Regions from separate parts of the Agrobacterium sp. NPDC090273 genome, predicted to be linked through region 4. Evidence: predicted binding sites of a transcription regulator. Region 4 holds the regulator's gene; each other region holds the start of a gene.
The links. The regulator LexA, encoded in region 4, represses DNA repair genes until DNA is damaged. The targets are predictions, from matches to a motif close to TGTTCNNNNTGTGTTCNG.
Positions count from the first base shown of each region.

Region 1 (4,553 bases), 780 kb from region 4:
CTTGTCGGGAGACATTTCGATGAGGCTACCATCTTTAGGGCAGCAGCAGCGTATGAAGCTACGGGCGAAGGGGCGTATCGGCGATAAGTGTCACAGAGCCCGGGAACTGTGCGGTTGCCGGGCTACCACACCTTCGACCAACATTGGGTGGTCATTTCTGCCAAAGATCACGTTATGCAGGAGTCGGCTTAGCCTGCGATGCACGAAATAACGGATTTGCCATTGAGGTAAGAATATGAGGCGGTCGCTATGCAGGCAGCCCCTATGGCCACGACGGCAATAACGACGAGCGCAATCTTGTGATAGGTAATCCGCCACTGAAGATTATCAAAGGCGGTTGTGATGGAATCTCCTAAGGCAGCAAATTCGTTACGAAGCTTTGTTTGCTGTCGTGAGACATCCTGCTCAATTACCGTCAATGTGAGATACTGATTGATTATTGCGACGGTAAGCAGTGCGATAAACACCCAGGCACCGAAAATTACTGCAGTGTTGCTCCAGAACGGCAGGCCGCAATTGGGAGCCTCTTTCAGTTGCGTCGCGACAACAATGGTTGCGACCGGGATACCCAGCAACTGACCTTGGATGTCAACGATCGTCTTGTGAATCTTCCCGATTAGATCGACACGGGCGGCTTCCATTTCACCCTTGATCTTCGAGTAAGAGAAACTCGATGCAAAGAGCCGATAACCGTTCGCGACCTCTTCAACTATCGCATCAAGATTGCGCAAGAGATACGCTAGCCTGGATTGCGGCTTTTGACTCGCCACAAGCTTGACCACCGCCTGAGACAGTATCGCAAGCTTCTGATCCTTATGCATTGAATCCGAGAACACCGCGCAAAGCTTTGCCACATCGGACAAGTTGATATCGAGCATTTGCCGTTCAGAAAGCCGGAGAGGAATAGCGACCTTGCTATCGGTTACGAACACCATCTCTTGACGTGTTTTATCGACGTAAGCAGCAGCCTCCGCAACAAGTTCCATCACCGAAATCATTTGTCGGTATCGAATTTGAAGGGACTGCGGTGGATGGTCCTTGCTGCTTATCTTCGGCCCGATGATAAAATAATTATCCGGTTGTCTAAGGAGCGCGCCGTCAACCTTTAGCAGCGCGTCAAAATCATTGACCAACCATCCAAGTGATTTTTTAGGCGCAGCTAGATGGAGGCGAAGCGTGCGCCCGAGGACAATGTCGCTGTCTTCGCCTTCCAGTAAGGAAATCTGCGCCGCGCTGTGGTTTTCTTCTTTTGTTACGAGTTTTACGATGGAAACGATGTTGTCGTCGTTGAGCGTAAGAGTCCCTTCACGGTCATCTTCGATGACCATTCGCTTGTAGACTTCTAATAAATGCTCAAACGAGAGATTTTCCATCATCAATATCTGAACGCAGATCATTCAACAAATCTAGCGGTAATTCGCGAAGGATCAGAACGTTGTTTTCCTTGTCAAAAGAAATGGGACCGGAATTCAAAGCCTCACGATCAAACTCTAGGCTCCAGTGTTTTGTTTTCGCCTGAAACCGCACCAAGCGCGCCAGACTACCGCGATGTGGTACAAAGTGATCGTTTAGCTTTCTCTCCGGATCTGTCAGAGTTTCAAGCAGTGCATCCGGATTTTCCGGCTCCATTTCATTGGAGAACGCCGAAAGCGACAGCTCCTGCTGACCCTTTGCCAGTCTCTCGCAAATATCCTTCGCTTTCTTTAAGAAAGCCTGCTTTTCCTCGCCTCGCCATCCGTTCGCTTCCGCATAGTCACCGATTGCCTTCACCAAGGCCTGGGTATCGTATCGCTCCGCGACGGAGGTATCGCAACCCAAGAACTCCTTGAAGTACTCGGCGATATCGCCCTTGCCTTTGAGAAAGCTGATGTAGCGGTCTTCGCCAGCCAACCACCCTGTCATGTTTATGCGGCCAGCAAAACGAAAGCCTTCCATGTCCAGATGCTTCACATCCTCGACATCCAGCTCTTCAGTGAGGGCTGCGCCGAGCGTATCATTGATGATCGCGACAAGCAGATAGTCTTTCGCGTCTCGTTCAAAGTGGGCAAAAAAAACGTGACCGCCGCGCGCATTTTTTTGACTGGCCTCCTTCTTAAGGGTCAGCATCATGGCGGAAGTTAATGCATTGAAATCACCGTAGTTGGAATCAACATACTCCCGGACATGCGTCTGTGTCGGGTAGTTGGTCTCGTCATCAGCAAACTTGCCATGCGACTTCGATGCTCGGCGGTGGTAAAGACTGTATAGTAGATCAATAACACGTTGAGCCGTGTTCGTTACGGCAAGGTCATTCTTACCGAGTTTGATCCCAAATCCCCGTTCGGCAGCTTCGAGATCGTGAATAGCAACTTTCTTGATTACGTTCGTCAATTTCAATTTCCTTCAAGCTCACGGAACAAGACGTGAGTCTCAGAAAGAACACAAGTATAACGAGAAGATCTGAACGACATTAGTTGAGCATTGCCAATTGTTGCTGATCGGCACTTGGCATACTGCTCGTGTACCCGCCGACCAAACGCGTGAACACCCAATGTTGATGGAGATGGTAGCTTGCGCTTCCTCAAGCGGATTTAGCCGCACCCCAGAATAAATGCCAAAAAAAATCGGCACGCCGGAGGCTGGTGTGCCGACATAACGGTTTCGGGAACCTACCGAACTAACGGTCTAGCGGTTGTCTGTCGATTTCAAGTAGGGATGAATGTTCACATCACGCCAGACACCATTAATTCCAAATGGGTCATTCGCACTGAACTTTCGTGCGGCTACGAGGTCGTCGGCCTCAACGACAAGCAAGCTTCCAATTTTTTCCTCAGATCCCTCCGCAAGCAGTGGGCCTGCGATCAGGATCTTCACGGTGTTCTGATCACGAAGATATGCGCGATGTTCGTCGTAATGCTTCTGCCGGAGCCCCGGTGTAGCTGGATTATCTATGCAATAGATAGCGATGTGCATTTTACGCCTTTCGGAGGTCCTATGTTTGCCTTTCGGCTGCGGCAGGACGTTTTGCTGGGTCAAGCTGTTCGGGACCGCCTGCGGTCAGCACGCAGTCCCGAACGAGCCGAAGATATTAGGGCAGTGAGCAACTGATTTCCGCCCGGATCTCGGCTTGGTGAGCGCAAGCTCTTACGATGCTTTGCGCTGCGCTTCGTGACCCTGCTTGGCAAGAGATAGCACGAGCGAGGTGCAATCCATATCCTTGCCACCATCCTTGATATGCGCATTCAACAACTCGTACGCGGCCTCAGCCGTTGCGACATTCGAGCCGGCATTGCGTGCGACCTCCAAGGCCAGCGAAAGATCTTTTGCAAGCAGCCAAGTTTTGAAACCAGCTTTGTAGCCGTTCGATGCAGGAGATTCGGGTACAACGCCGACCCCTGGGTTCCAGAGCTTGAAGGCCCAGTTGTTGCCTGAGGAACGCAAAACGATCTCGTAAAGCGCCTTGAGATCGAGACCCAGGCGGTTAGCCAAATCGGTCGCTTCGCAGTTGACGGTCACGCAAACGCCCATGATGAGGTTGTTCACGATTTTTGCTGCCTGACCTGCTCCGTCGCCACCGACGTAGGCGATATAGTCACCAATTGGCTGTAGGAGCTCTGTCACGCGATCCGCGTTCTTCTTGTCGCCACCGATCATGAAGGTCAGGTTGCCGTCACGAGCACCCTCGGTGCCACCGGAAACCGGAGCCTCCATGAATTCCGAGCCAACATTTCTGGCTGCCGCATGGATTTCGTGAGCGTTGTCGACACCGATTGTTGAGCAATCAATTGCAAGAACGCCCTTCGGGGCATTTGCGTATACACCGTTCGGCCCAAGGAGAACGTCCTTCACATCGCTCCCAGTAGGCACCATCGTGAACACAACATCTGCATCCTTGACTGCTGCAATCAGAGTGTCGGAAACTGGCAGGCCGAGGGCGCGGGACTGCTCGCGTGCAGTCGCATCGATATCGAATCCGACCACCTCGTATCCAGCGTTCTGCATGTGTTTCGACATCGGCTTACCCATCAAGCCAAGTCCGATCCAAGCAATTTTCGTCATTGTCTAACTCCTCCTAGTTATCCTCTGTCGGCGAGATGTGACCGACACCGTGGGGCAGAGTACGTCGTAACTTCGAGCAATAAAGTCGAATAGCCGCCCACCCGTTGTGCAAAAAAGACCAGCGTGGTTTCCCTGGTTATGCGCCTTCGAGGACTTGGCTACCGTCGAACTGAGTCGATGCGCGGGCAACCTGTTCGGCGATGAAGGTCGCGACAGCTCTTACGTGAGGCGCTTTCTTGTGGTCCTCGTGGATATGCATGTGAAATTGTCGTTGCAGCGAAAACGCCGTTGGCAAAACCGGGATAAGCCGAGGAAAGGCATCGTGGAAGAAGGCGGGAAGGACACAGAGGCCGCCTCCGGCGAGAGCAGCATATGCCTGCGCAACTAAACTCACGCTTCGTATTCCAGCGTCAACGTCAGGCCCCACGCTTTTCAGATAGCTTACCTCAGGAGAAAACATAAGCTCCTCCGAATAGCCGACGAACTCATGTCTTTCCATGTCTCGGACTGACGTG
Region 1 is NZ_JBIVYN010000001.1:135,696-140,248, reverse strand. Features, by position in the region: gene ACIQT8_RS00730 (amidase) at 1-87, shown strand, start outside; gene ACIQT8_RS00725 (hypothetical protein) at 189-1,376, opposite strand; gene ACIQT8_RS00720 (nucleoid-associated protein) at 1,354-2,370, opposite strand; gene ACIQT8_RS00715 (YciI family protein) at 2,665-2,952, opposite strand; gene ACIQT8_RS00710 (NAD(P)-dependent oxidoreductase) at 3,124-4,038, opposite strand; gene ACIQT8_RS00705 (LysR family transcriptional regulator) at 4,175-4,553, opposite strand, start outside.
Region 1: the regulator LexA is predicted to act here: its motif matches at 2,415-2,432, upstream of ACIQT8_RS00720 (nucleoid-associated protein).

Region 2 (4,553 bases), on a different contig from region 4:
CACAAGACGATGATCACACCGATCAACGCTTGAAGCCTCCTCTTGTGTTTTGAGATGACTGCACGGCAATGGCGCGTCTCACTTCCACATGGATCGCATCCGTGCCCCAACATCGATACGGATCTGGTTGGCACTGCGCTCGCTGGCGTTCGCGCTGACTTTCGGCCAACTCGTCGTTTCGAAGAACTGCAGCAGGGTCGCGGGAATGAAGCGGGTTCTCGAGGCGTAGACATGGCGGTCGCCCTGAGCATTCTGCCCGTGCGTGAAAAATCGCTGCGGCGTAATCAGGGCCAGGCTGTCACGTGCCCGTGTCATGCCGACGTAGAGCAGACGGCGTTCTTCTTCCAGTTCAGCCGTGCTGCCGACGCCAAGGTCGGAGGGAATGCAGCCATCGACAACATTCAACAGGAAGACGGAGCGCCATTCCTGTCCTTTGGATGAGTGGATGGTTGAAAGGATCAGGTAGTCCTCGTCGAGAAGAGGAACGCCCGCCTGGTCGCTGGTCGCATCAGGGGGGTCGAGTGTCAATTCGGTCAGGAATCTTTCCCGATTGGCATAACCGGCTGCTATCTGTTCCAACTGAACGAGATCAGCCTTGCGAGTATCAGCGTCCTCGTGGATGCGATCGAGGTGAGGCTCATACCAGAGACGTGCCAATTCGATGTCATGCGGCCAGCCGGCACCCGCTTTGCGGAGGCCAAGCATAAGCTCGACGAATTTCGCCCAGTTCTCACCGCTCTTCGGTGGAGCCGGAATTTCTGCTAGCGAGATCAGTGGCTCGGGCTCGGCTGTAATCGTGTCGAGAATTTTACCGGCAGTCTGCGGGCCGACACCCGGCAACATTTGGAACAGCCTGAACCCGGCCACGCGATCGCGAGGATTCTGCGCGAAACGAAGCACGGCCAGCAGGTCCTTGACATGGGCGCTGTCGAGAAATTTCAAACCGCCAAATTTCACGAAGGGAATATTGCGGCGTGTGAGCTCGACCTCGAGCGCACCACTGTGGTTGGATGAGCGGAAAAGGACGGCCTGCTCTTTGAGCGTCATGCCGATTTCACGATTAGCGAGAACCTGTTCGACGATATAGGCCGCCTGATCGGTCTCGTCCTTCACTGTCACGAGCATTGGCCGCTGTTCGGATTGCCGGTCAGTCCAGAGGTTCTTGGTGAACCGCTCTCGCGCCAGATCGATTACGCCGTTGGCAGCCGCCAGGATCGGCTGCGTCGAGCGGTAGTTGCGATCGAGGGTTATCACATCGGCTGGCTTGGGCGAAAACTCGCTTGGGAAATCGAGAATATTGCGAATGGTAGCGGCCCGGAAAGAATAGATCGACTGCGCATCATCGCCAACGACCGTGAGGCCCTGGCCGCCCGGTTTCAGTGATCTGAGGATCGATGCCTGCAGGCGATTGGTGTCCTGATATTCGTCGACCAGAATATAATCGAAGCGATTGCCGATATCGTCGGCAAGTTCCGGCGCTGACACCATCTGAGCCCAATAAAGCAGGAGATCGTCGTAATCGAGGACGTTTTGGGCTTGCTTGGCCTCGACATAGGCGCCGAACAGTTCCTTCAGTTCGTTTTCCCATTCGCTCACCCACGGGAATGAATTCTTGAGCGCTTCCTTGATGGTGCACTCTGAATTCACGACGCGGGAATAGATCGCAAGGCATGTGCCTTTCGTCGGGAAGCGGTTTTGGGTTTTGGAAAAGCCAAGGTCATGCCGGATGATATTCATCAGATCGGCGCTGTCTTCCCGGTCGTGGATCGTGAAGTCGCCATTCAGGCCGATCTGTTCAGCATACATGCGCAAAAGCCGCGCGCCGATCCCGTGAAACGTTCCGGCCCAGGCGAGCGCGTCGGTCATGACAGCGGAATTTTCACCCAGAACCTGCCGGCAAATCCTTTGAACGCGCCTCGTCATTTCCGATGCTGCCCGCCTGGAAAACGTCATCAGCAGAATACGTCTGGGGTCTGCGCCGTTGACGATCAGATGTGTGACGCGATGCGCAAGCGTGTTGGTCTTGCCTGAACCGGCGCCGGCAATGATCAGCAACGGTCCACCTGTCTGGCCATCGGGCATTCCAATACCGTGCTCGACCGCTTCTCTCTGCCGGTCGTTGAGTTTTTCCAGGTAGGTCGCCGTCATCTGCTTTCCGTCGTTCAGGACAAGTTACTTAGAGTCTCGCGTTTTTTTCGCCGTTGCACCGCTGATTGGCAATCGCCTGCCTCCTCATTCGGGCATCGTGACGCGGAGAGCTTTTACGTCTGATAGCGCATCATGAACAAAAAAGGAACGCACCGGCAGGCGGAAGGTTGGGAATCCGTTATGGATTTGTTCGCGACTTATGCGCTGGCAAAGGGTTGGTCCCGGCGCAATGCTGAAAATCGGACAACAATCCAGGTGCGATTAAAAAATAGCCGTAAAGCCATCTTGTATATTGCTATAAACACGAAGAAATCGTAATATATACACAATAATCGTAATGCAATTAAATAATGGGGCAAACGATGGATCTTGTGGAGGAATTGGTTCGAAAATTCGGGGCCAATGTTGTCGTCACCAATCCCGCTGATATGGCGTTTGCCACGGAGGACTGGCGCGGTCGCTACCATGGTCGGGCGCTGTGTGTTGCCCGCCCTGTCGATGTCCAGCAAGTGTCCGATATCGTAGCGTTTTGTAGAGAGCGCGCCATTCCAGTGTTGCCGCAAGGTGGCAATACGGGCCTGGTTGGTGGCAGCATTCCAGACCCGGCGGGCAGCCCACCGGTCATCATCTGCCTGGATCGTTTACGCCAGATCATCAAGGTCGACCCGGTCAACAACACCATGGAAGTCCAGGCCGGTTGTATTCTGGCGAATATTCATGAGGCTGCCCAGGCAAATGGTCGCTTTTATCCTGTCAGCCTCGGTGCAGAGGGCTCCTGCCAGATTGGCGGCACGATCGCGACCAACGCTGGTGGAACCTCTGTTCTACGCTATGGGAATACACGCGATAACGTTCTCGGACTCGAAGTTGTTCTTCCTGACGGAAAAATCTGGTCGGGGCTGAAGGCGCTCCGCAAGAACAACACGGGCTATGATCTGAAGCATCTGTTCATAGGCTCCGAGGGAACGCTCGGGATCATTACTGCTGCCGTCCTTAAGTTGCATCCATATCCGGCGCGTGCGGCCGTGGCCTGGGCTGGTCTGGATCATCCGGATCAGGCGTTGAAATTACTGACTGCGGTGCAGGCGGCATACGGCGCCAAGCTCTCTGGCTTCGAATTGATGAACCGCAAGCAGCTCGATCTGGTGCTGGAAAACGTTCCTCAGCGCCGTTCGCCGCTCGACACCGAGCACGAGTGGCATCTGTTGATCGAGCTTTCCGATTCCGGCGGCGAGGACGATCTCGACAATGCGATGCAGAATGTCCTTGAACAGGCATTCGAGGCGGAACTGATCGGTAACGCCATGATTGCCTCCAGCGAAGCGCAAAGGGCTGCGATCTGGGAGGTTCGTCACAGCGTGTCCGAGGCCAATAAAAAGGCTGGTGTCGGTTTGACGACGGACTGCGCAGTTCCGGTTTCAGCCACCCCCCAATTCATCGATCAGGCAACGCAGGCCGTTAAGGCAATTGTACCCTCGGCGGAGATCGTCGTCGTTGGCCACATGGGTGACGGCAACATCCATTTCATTCCGTTCTTTTCATTCGATGCCTGGAATGCATTTTCCGACCGAGACGATCTCGCGTCGCGGCTGCGTCATGCTGTCAATGATGTTGCAGACAATCTCGGTGGAACGTTCAGTGCTGAACACGGCGTCGGCCAGGTCCAGCTCGCCGAGATGGACCGCTACAAACCCTCGGCAGAGCTTTCGCTGATGCGCGCAATAAAGTCCGCAATCGACCCTGAAAACCTTTTCAACCCTGGCCGGCTGCTCCCCAGGTCGTGAGCCGCCGCAGCCCAAGAAATAACAAGCCTGAAAAACAGGTGCTGACAAGGATCAACAACGTTCCAAGAGGAGAACGACGATGAGCATGAAGGATAAGTCCAACTGGACACGCAGACAGTTTTTGACGACAAGTGCCGTTGGCGCAGTAGCATTGACTGCCCCGGCAATCTGGACGTCTGCAAACGCACAGAGCAAGCGCATCATCGTCCGTGACGACGGCGGCATCTACACCAAGGCATATAACGCTGTCTATTATGGCCCATTCAAAGAGGCGACCGGTATCGAGGTCGTCGGGGTACAGGCAAACGCAGAACCGACCGCCCAGATCAAATCCATGGTCGACGCCGGGTCCTACACCTGGGATATGGCAAAAATCTCCGAGCCCGCCATCGAACTTTTGACTGCAGGCGAAAAAAAGTACCTGGAAAAACACGGCCTTTCCAGTGAGGCTGCAATCTCGACTTTGCCGAAGCAGTATGTGTCTGAATACGGTGTGGGAACGAACGTGTACACGACCGTTCTTGCCTATCGCACCGATGTTTTCGAGGGCCGCGAGGCACCGAAATCCTGGTCTGACTTCTTTGACACCGAGAAATTCTCCGGTCGACGAGCGCTGCGAAA
Region 2 is NZ_JBIVYN010000013.1:121,215-125,767, forward strand. Features, by position in the region: gene ACIQT8_RS24680 (ATP-dependent helicase) at 79-2,148, opposite strand; gene ACIQT8_RS24685 (FAD-binding oxidoreductase) at 2,511-3,932, shown strand; gene ACIQT8_RS24690 (ABC transporter substrate-binding protein) at 4,012-4,553, shown strand, end outside.
Region 2: the regulator LexA is predicted to act here: its motif matches at 2,281-2,298, upstream of ACIQT8_RS24680 (ATP-dependent helicase).

Region 3 (4,553 bases), on a different contig from region 4:
TATCATGGTCGCAATGAGATCGTTCGTATCGCCGGTGTCATTCGCGCCGCACATCCGACATTCCGATATCAGACACTATCCGCCGCAGAGGTTCTGCATGAACAGGCGGGGCGGGTGAGATGGGTAACGGGAGAACCGGGTGAAAAGCCCTCTTATGCCGGCACGGATTTCATCGTCGCTCGTAACGGAAGAATCGCCGCGATTTATCTCTTCTTCGACGGCCCTCCCGATCCAACCGGCGCGCCAATCCCGGGCTGATGCCGTCAGACAGCAGGAATGACGTCGGCGTGTTGGCGTGATAGAGCATCTCCTACGATGCGACAGGAAATGCTAGGCGTGCCAACACAGTTCGATATGTTTTCAGATGACCAGACACCGGTGCGGGGAAAGCCTGCCGCCGAGGGCAGGGTGAAAAAAACAACCGCCGCCGCAGTCATGGACGAGGGTGATATGGTTGCGCACCTGGCCGCAACCGGCCGATACCGCATCCTGAAGAAACTCGAACCCCGGCAGACCGCTGCCAATGCTCGTTCCGAGTTTCCTCTGAAGGGTGTGATCCTGGACACGGAGACGACCGGCCTCAGCCACCGTAAAAACGAGATTATCGAGATCGGGCTGATCGCTTTCACTTTCGACGAACACGGTGCAGTCGGCGATGTCACGGGTATCTACGGCGGATTGCAGCAGCCGAGCATCTCCATTCCCGCCGAAATCACGAAATTGACTGGTATCACCGATGAAATGGTTGCGGGCGAAGTTATAGACTTGCAGGCGGTGCAGTCATTGATTGATCCCGCAGATTTGATCATTGCTCACAACGCCGGTTTCGACCGTCCGTTCTGCGAGGCGTTCTCGCCGATCTTCGCCAACAAGGCCTGGGCTTGCTCGAATGCAGAGATCGATTGGTCGGCAAGGGGTTTCGAAGGCACCAAGCTTGGCTATCTGATCGGGCAGGCTGGTTTCTTCCACGATGGTCACCGCGCCGTGGATGACTGCTTTGCTTTGCTCGAAGTGTTGGATCGGAAAGTCGATGCGGTGAGTTCGACACCTTTTGGCGAGCTTTATCGGGCGAGCCAGCGCTCCCGAGTTCGGATTTTTGCGGAAAACAGTCCCTTCGAGATGAAGGACCATCTGAAGGCGCGTGGTTATCGCTGGTCCGATGGCAGCGAAGGCCGCCCCAAATCCTGGTGGATCGAAGTCGACGAGACGGATCTGGAACCTGAGCTTCATTACCTGCGGACCGAAATATACCGATATTCGGAAGCTGACCCGTTAACGAAGCGGTTGACTGCCTTCGACCGTTTCAGGGCGTGATTGCCTTAAATCATGCACGGTTTTCTGGAGCTTTGCATTATACGCATGGCTGCGCTGCGGTCTGACCCCTAACGCGATTTCCGGGATGCTGTATATATCAACTCAACGAAGCGATGTACCTCCTCCCACAGAGCTTCGGGTTTCAGGCGACCCACTCCTCCTCCCAGGGAAGCCTGAGGGAACAGCGACACTCCTCCTCCCAGTCGCTGTTCGGTTTTTTCGAAAGCCTGCCGCACCTCCTCCCGCGGCAGGCTTTTTCGTTTCTGGCTACAGATTGAAATCAAATTGCGGCTGATACTGGGTATCGTGCTGGTCTGCTTCCGTTGAGAGTGATGACAGTGTCACCCCGAGCAAGCGTATAGAGCGTTTGAACGGATGGACGCTGGTCAACAGCGCAGACGCAGCCTCGAATACATCCACGGTATTGGCGAAGGGAAGGGGGCCGGTCCGGCTGCGAGTGGCTTGGGTAAAGTCAGAATATTTGATCTTCACCGTCACGGTTTTTCCGCTGATCTCTCTCTCCACGCAGTAGTTCCATACCTTGTCGACAAGCGGCCGCAACTCAGCAATTGCGAGTTCGAGATCGTCGATGTCTTTTACGAACGTATCTTCGGCGCCAACGGATTTGCGAACCCGATCTGGTTGAACCTGGCGGTCATCGATGCCACGGGCAATGCCGTAAAAATAGGCGCCTGACTTTCCGAAGTGCTCAGTCAGAAACACCCGCGACTTTGCCTTGAGATCGGAGCCGGTCTCAATGCCAAGCCGGTGCATTCTTTCGGCTGTCGCCGGTCCCACGCCGTGAAATTTCTTCACCGCAAGCTGCTCGACGAATGCGGGCCCATATTTTGGCGTGATCACCGCCTGTCCATTCGGCTTGTTGAGATCAGATGCCATCTTGGCGAGGAACTTGTTGTAGGAAATGCCTGCCGATGCATTGAGCCCGGTAACGGATTTGATCTTTGCGCGGATTTCCAATGCGATCTCACTTGCGATCGGCATTGCCTTCAAGTTCTCGGTGACGTCAAGGTAGGCTTCATCGAGAGACAAGGGCTCAATCAGAGGCGTGTATTCTGCAAAAATCGCGCGAATTTGCTGGGACACAGCGCGATATACCTCAAACCGCGGTTTCACGAATATGAGTTCAGGGCATTTGCGCGCTGCGGTGACAGAGGGCATGGCGGAGCGCACGCCAAATTCCCGGGCTTCATAACTTGCTGCTGCAACGACGCCGCGTGCGGCAGCACCTCCGACCGCGACCGGTTTGCCCCGCAATTCGGGATTATCCCGTTGTTCCACGGAAGCGTAAAACGCATCCATGTCGACATGGATGATCTTTCGGATCTCGGTAACGTCATTCATCGCGGTCTTGGAAGCTTAGCCGCCTTAGGCGGTATGATTTGGAAACAAAGAGGGAACATACTCTCGGTTACCGGAGATCGCAACGCTTGACCGCGAAATCGAATGCCCAATATGTCAGGGCAGGTTTATTGAGTGGATTTAAAAAGCTGAAGCAGATGCGAAACATGTTTCCGCATCTGCAGGTGCAACACCAGTGTTGCGATATCAGGATGTCTTGACGAATTCGCCGCCCTTGATGATGAAGGGCATGTGGCGGCCCTGACCGGTCAGCAGAGAGAGATCTTCCAGCGGGTTGCCATCGACCACGATCAAATCGGCGAACGCGCCAGCGGCAACGGTCCCAAGCTTGCCCTCATAACCAAGCGCCTTTGCCGCATCGAGTGTGGCTGAGCGGATGACGTCTGCAGCCGGCAGATGTTCGCCTCTGAGGACGAATTCTTCGGACTGATGTTCATGCATCTCGCCCAACAGGTCGGTGCCGTAGATCATCGTCACTCCTGCTTCATGCAGGACCTTGAGTGCGTTGAAGCCGGCGCTGCGAACATCTTCAATCTTGGCAACCGAGACAGGTGGCAGACCGAGCGAAGCGCCATCCTTGGCCAGACGATCATAGACAATGTTGGTGGGAACGACGAACGCACCACGCTCTTTTGCCAGTTTCGCTGTTTCAGGCGTGATAAGGTTGCCGTGCTCGATCGATTTTACGCCGCATTCGATTGCGCGGCGGATGGCAGCGTCCGTATAAAGATGGGCCGCGACATAGGTTTGTGCGTTTTCGGCCTCCTCGACGGCAGCGAGCAATTCTTCACGAGAAAAACCGAGATTGGCGATCGGGTCGGTTGGCGATGATACGCCGCCATTTGCCATCAACTTGATGAACTGTGCGCCAGCCTTGATTTCTTCGCGGGAGGCGCGTCGAACCTCGTCAACGCCGTCGCAGATGCGGCCCAGCGCACCGAGTTGGTCGGGGTAATGCTCAACAGATCGACGGTTGAAGCGGCCGCGATAATCGGTGTGACCACCCGTCTGAGACAGCGCCTTGCCACAGATAATCAATCGCGGGCCAATAATCGTTCCTTCCTCCAGGGCCTCAACGAGGCCGTGGTCTGCACCCCCGAGATCGCGGACCGTGGTAAAACCGCGCATCAACATCGCTTTCATGATGTTGGCGGAACGTAGTGCCACCAGCGAATTCGGCAGATCCGCATTGGAGCCGAGATCGAGCTTGGTGGCAATGACGTGCACATGTCCGTCGATCAGGCCGGGCATCACGATCTTGCCAGCGAGATCGATGATCGTATCGGCCTGTTCGCTCACGCCGCTGCGGACCTCAACGATCAGCTCGTCTCGGATCAGGATGTCGACCAAATCCGTTGGCTTATCCTGCGATCCGTCGACCACGCGTGCATTTTTCAAAAGAACTGTTGTCATTGGTATAAGCTTTCAATCGAATGTCTGGGAATGCGAGATAGGCGCCAGCGGCTAGGATTGGCGTGCGGCCTGAAGAAAATAGGGGACAAGCCACGGGGCGAGAGCCTCGACGCGGGCGACGTGAGTTTCGTCATAACTTCCGGCGCGGTGCGTCAGGTTGATCGTACCGATGCACGTCCCATCAAAGATGACCGGAACGTTGATCTGCGTGCCGCCGCCAAGGCTGGCGATCAGTTCGTGATCGAAAAACGCCCATTTTAGGCCATCCATGTCCTTGGCCAGAAAGTTTTTCTGTTCACCGATCACATGTCGGCCCCAAGGCGTGTCCGTCATCGGTTTGCGACCGGAAACGGGATAATGCTCGGTGTCGGAGGAGTAGATGCGCACAACCTCGCCGCCATCAACAGCAAGCAGGGTGAACAGGATATGGCCGACCTCTTGCTGCA
Region 3 is NZ_JBIVYN010000002.1:127,881-132,433, reverse strand. Features, by position in the region: gene ACIQT8_RS07000 (nuclear transport factor 2 family protein) at 1-258, shown strand, start outside; gene ACIQT8_RS06995 (3'-5' exonuclease) at 328-1,314, shown strand; gene dinB (DNA polymerase IV) at 1,582-2,676, opposite strand; gene ACIQT8_RS06985 (amidohydrolase family protein) at 2,881-4,107, opposite strand; gene ACIQT8_RS06980 (GAF domain-containing protein) at 4,159-4,553, opposite strand, start outside.
Region 3: the regulator LexA is predicted to act here: its motif matches at 2,717-2,734, upstream of dinB (DNA polymerase IV).

Region 4 (4,553 bases):
TCCTGAAGGTCATGGGCTATGGCATGGCCATGGTGATTGAAATCGCCAATGGCGTCGCCTCATGGGGCGGCAGTGCCGCAATCGGCCGCCAGCATGGCTGGTTTCTGGCGCTTTCCACGGCAGGCTTCCTGCTGCTCTCGCTGTTTCGCACGCGGCTTGCCCTGTCAGGCATTCCTCTGCTGTTCCTGGCTTTCGGCCTCTCTGTGGCCGAACATCACCGCCCGAGGCCCGATCTGCTGATCTATGAGGATGGAACGCTGGTCGGGCTGGTCGGGGAGAGCACGGTGGCGACAACCAAGACACGACCGTCCGGTTTTGTATACGACCAATGGTCCCGCGCCTTGCTGCTGCCGGAAAAAACCGTCTCACCGATCTTTCTCAAGACCGAGAAAAAGATGAAGGAGACCAATCCGCAGAGCGCCCAGCCGTCGAGGGAGAGCCGGCGCCTTTCCGATGAGCAAAGGGCGAAGGCGATTGAGGATATCGGCAAGGCGCTGGCTGCAGCGGGTCAGGGCTTTACCTGCCACAGAAGTCTCTGGTGCGCTGCCCGCAGCGCCAAGGGCCAGCGCATCGTCGTTCTCGAGGATACGTCGCTGACCGGGGCAGCCTGCGATATCGCCGATATCATCGTCACCAGCAGACGAACCTCATTCCAGCAGTGCCGTTCGGGCGCGGTGCTGTTCAGCCGCGATGTCCTGCGGCGCATAGGTTCGGTGGAAATGACGCTGTCTCATGAGAATGAAGGCGGGCCGATTGGACGGTTGGCGACGGCCATGGCGGGCACGAACCGCCCTTGGAGCGAACACCGCTCCTATGATTGGAAAACTCGGTCGTTTGACCGTGAGACATCTGAAACGATCGAGGAACTGGTTGCGGCGACGCCATAAGGGCCGCCGCACCAATGACGATTTTTCAAGCCTGGCTGCGCAGATCGGCAACCACGGTTGAGACGTCGCGGATCTCCTGTTCATGCGGTTCGTCGCGCCAGATTTCCTTCAGGCCGGCGTCGTACCAGTCGCGCATCGCCGGAAGGGCGAGAAGACGCTCCAGATAGGCTTTTGCCGCTGGTGAAAGGTCGGCGCCAAAGGACTGAAAACGGAACGCCACGGGTGAGAAGAAGGCGTCGACAGCGGTAAACTCCGCACCGGCCAGATACGGGCCACCAAAGCGGGAGAGCCCCTCGCTCCACAGTGCATCGATCCGGGCAATATCCGCCGCAAGACCCTTATTGTCCGGGTTCGGCGTGGCACGGATGCCGACGCACATGGGGTAGAAATTGCGCAGCGAGAAAAAGCCGGCATGCATTTCGCTGGCCGCGGACCGCGACCATGCGCGGGCGATGGCGTCAGCGGCCCAGACGCCATCATGCCGTTCCGCCAGATATTCGACGATCGAAAGTGATTCCCACACTGTCGTCGTGCCATCCACCAGGCAGGGCACCTTGCCGGTTGGCGAAAAAGTGGTGAAGGGCACATCCTGCCCGAATGGCACGAGCTTTTCGTTGAAGTCGATGCCCAGCGTGCGCATCAGCACCCACGGTCGCAGCGACCAGGACGAGTAGTTCTTGTTGGCGATATAAAGATCGTACATGGCATGCTCCCCGATATGATCTGGCTTTCTTACGACCAGGATACACGCTTCGAATATCGAAAATATTCCATGGCTCCCATAAGCCGAAATGATGGGTCGGTTCGAAATGAGCCGTTACACCGGATCATGCAATCAGACCGGCACGCTGTCATCCAGCGAAGCGGGCCGGTTCAGTCGAAATCAGACCGTCTGCCCCCCGCGCTTCCTCATCGTTTTCTCGCGCCAACAGATGCCGACCGGACTGGCTTGGCTTCTGTTGTGAAGGATCACCGTCGCTCGACCAACGTTTTTCGCGGGAGCGCTCCGGCAGGCGGTGTCTCGTCAGACAAAACGCAGCCTCACGATTTATTCGGCAAGACTATCCAGCACCCGACCAATCTCTCTCCATCATGCCAAAGATTGTTCATATCCCTGCCGAGATAAAGCCGATGCTCAGGACCCGGTTCCACACCGGATCTGTGTTTCAGCCCTTTATGGGCACGACGCAAAACACCGCAAATGACACAATCCATTGTGTCACGCCCAAAAGCAAAACCGCCAGCCAATGGCCAGCGGTTCAAGCGTCGATACAGATCGATGCGGCGTTAGTGATAACGCCGGATAAGGCCAACCAGCTTGCCCTGGATTTTCACCCGGTCAGGTCCGAAGATTCGGGTTTCATAGGCCGGGTTTGCAGCCTCGAGCGCAATCGAAGCGCCCTTGCGGCGGAAGCGTTTCAGCGTTGCCTCTTCGTCATCCACCAGTGCCACAACGATGTCGCCCGGATTGGCCGTGCTGCCATCGCGAATGATGACGGTATCGCCATCAAAGATACCGGCCTCGATCATCGAGTCGCCCTTGACCTCCAGCGCGTAGTGTTCGCCAGAACCCAGCATGTCCACAGGCACTGCCACGTCATGCGTGTTGTTCTGGATCGCCGAAATCGGCACACCGGCCGCGATACGGCCCATGACGGGAACATTGACCGCACCGGCAAAATCATTGCTGGCGGGTTTCAGCGATGGGGCAGGGGCTGGCTCAGGCGCCTTAGGCTTGCCAAGGCTGCCTTCGATAACGCTTGGCGAGAAGCCGCGTTGCGGTTTCAGGCCGGGCGAATAGGCCTCGGGCAGCTTGATGACTTCAAGTGCGCGCGCCCTGTTCGGTAGCCGGCGAATAAATCCGCGTTCTTCAAGCGCGGTAATCAACCGGTGGATACCGGATTTGGAAGCAAGATCGAGTGCATCCTTCATTTCATCGAAGGACGGCGGCACGCCGGATTCTTTCATTCGCTCATGAATGAAGAGAAGCAATTCCTGTTGTTTGCGCGTCAGCATGAGGAAAACACCCTTGAGAATCGCATCGAAAAGTTGCGAAACAAATACAGAACGAACACTATATGTTCCATATGTGTTCTGCAATCCCCTAAAATTTCGTGAAACTGCAATCGGTTATTTTGATGAGTGACGCGTTTTGTTCCGGTTGTGTGTCCCAGGCCCCCGAAACAGCGTTTCAGGCAAATTGATCCAGCTCCTAAAGCGCGTCACGCAATCTCACGTCGGCCAGCGCACCAAGGCTTCGCGGCCAGCTTCCGTCAAACCATAGACGCCCCGCTCAAGCCGTTCGAACCAGCCATAGACGTTCGATTGCAATATCTTGCCGGCATCGGGGGCGTTCAACTTGACTTCCCGAAGCCGGAGCGGTCCTTCGGAGAGCGCTTTCGCACATCCCAGCGCCTGCTGGCGATAGGCTGTCATCTGCGGCATGCGTGTGCTGCCGCCAAGGACCGGATCACCCTTGCGTTTCTGGTGTTCGCGCATCAGCCGCGAGCGTCGTTTCGGGTTGGTGCGCGGCATCGGCGATACCGAACTGACGATGACACTGACATGACCGCCTTCGGAGACGGCAAGCATGCCAATTCCCAGCCGCCGGCAAAGATCGCGGTAACGCTTATCGGTCTCGCGCCCTCGGCCACTGACAGACATTTTTGCCGCGATCCAGACTTCGTCGGATATCGCGGCACGATCGATCGCCTGAAGGATCAGCTCGAGATTGAAGGCGAGTTTCAGTTCGCACACCACCACCACAGGCGGATCACCGTCACTCATCCCGACAAGGTCGCAGCCGCCGATTTCGCCCTTTACCGTATAGCCGGCATTTTCAAGGAAGGCTTTCACAGGTTGGTAGAGGGAGGTTTCCATGCGGGCACTCGGAAGAAAGAATCGTCTGGCGACCATACAGCAAGACGGTGCTGGATCACGACACCCCTTGAAAACTGAGGGGCGCCACCTCATCTAGGGATCATCACCCGTTATCGATGGCTTGCAGCAGTGGTTTTCCTCGCGCAATGCTGTCCGGGTCTGCAAAGGGCGCTCTCCAGAAACGGATCGAGCGCCCTTTGTGTTTTTCGCAACGGGTCTCGATGGAAAAAGGCATCAGGATAAATCTCCGGGGATTGCCGCAACCCCGCAGGCTTCGAATGAAAACGCTTACACCTTTTTTACGATCTTCTCAGCTTCCCACGTCTCTGGGTTGCCAAATGGCTGTGTCACGATATCTACGGCCCTGCTTTCGAGGGTCATGTGGACATGACCGGATCGTCTTGTGGGACAGAAGGCTCTTTGCCGCTCAAAGCATCTTTCTGAAATCGTGATGGATCGCTGCCAGTGTCTCCGCATGGAGATATGGCGCGTGAGCGGGAAAATTTCGCATGAAACGCATGAAATTCGCATTGTTTCTGGGCCTGCTGGTGGCCACGGGATGCCAGACCGTGTCGCCCAATTCTCCGGAAGCTTTGAAGCGCGCCGAATATGACCGGTTGCTTTTGAACTCCACAGTCGCCAACTGCAAATTGATCGTGGAGCTCAATCAGAAGCGCAAGGCGCAGAACAAGGAGCCGACGCGGGATAACCAGTGCGCATATATCCTGAAGAACAACAATCTCAACGCCGGGCCGCACGCCGCCAACTTCATTCCCGACGTCGGTA
Region 4 is NZ_JBIVYN010000001.1:917,149-921,701, reverse strand. Features, by position in the region: gene ACIQT8_RS04575 (ComEC/Rec2 family competence protein) at 1-887, shown strand, start outside; gene ACIQT8_RS04570 (glutathione S-transferase family protein) at 913-1,590, opposite strand; gene lexA (transcriptional repressor LexA) at 2,175-2,903, opposite strand; gene ACIQT8_RS04560 (DUF2161 domain-containing phosphodiesterase) at 3,120-3,767, opposite strand; gene ACIQT8_RS04555 (hypothetical protein) at 4,277-4,553, shown strand, end outside.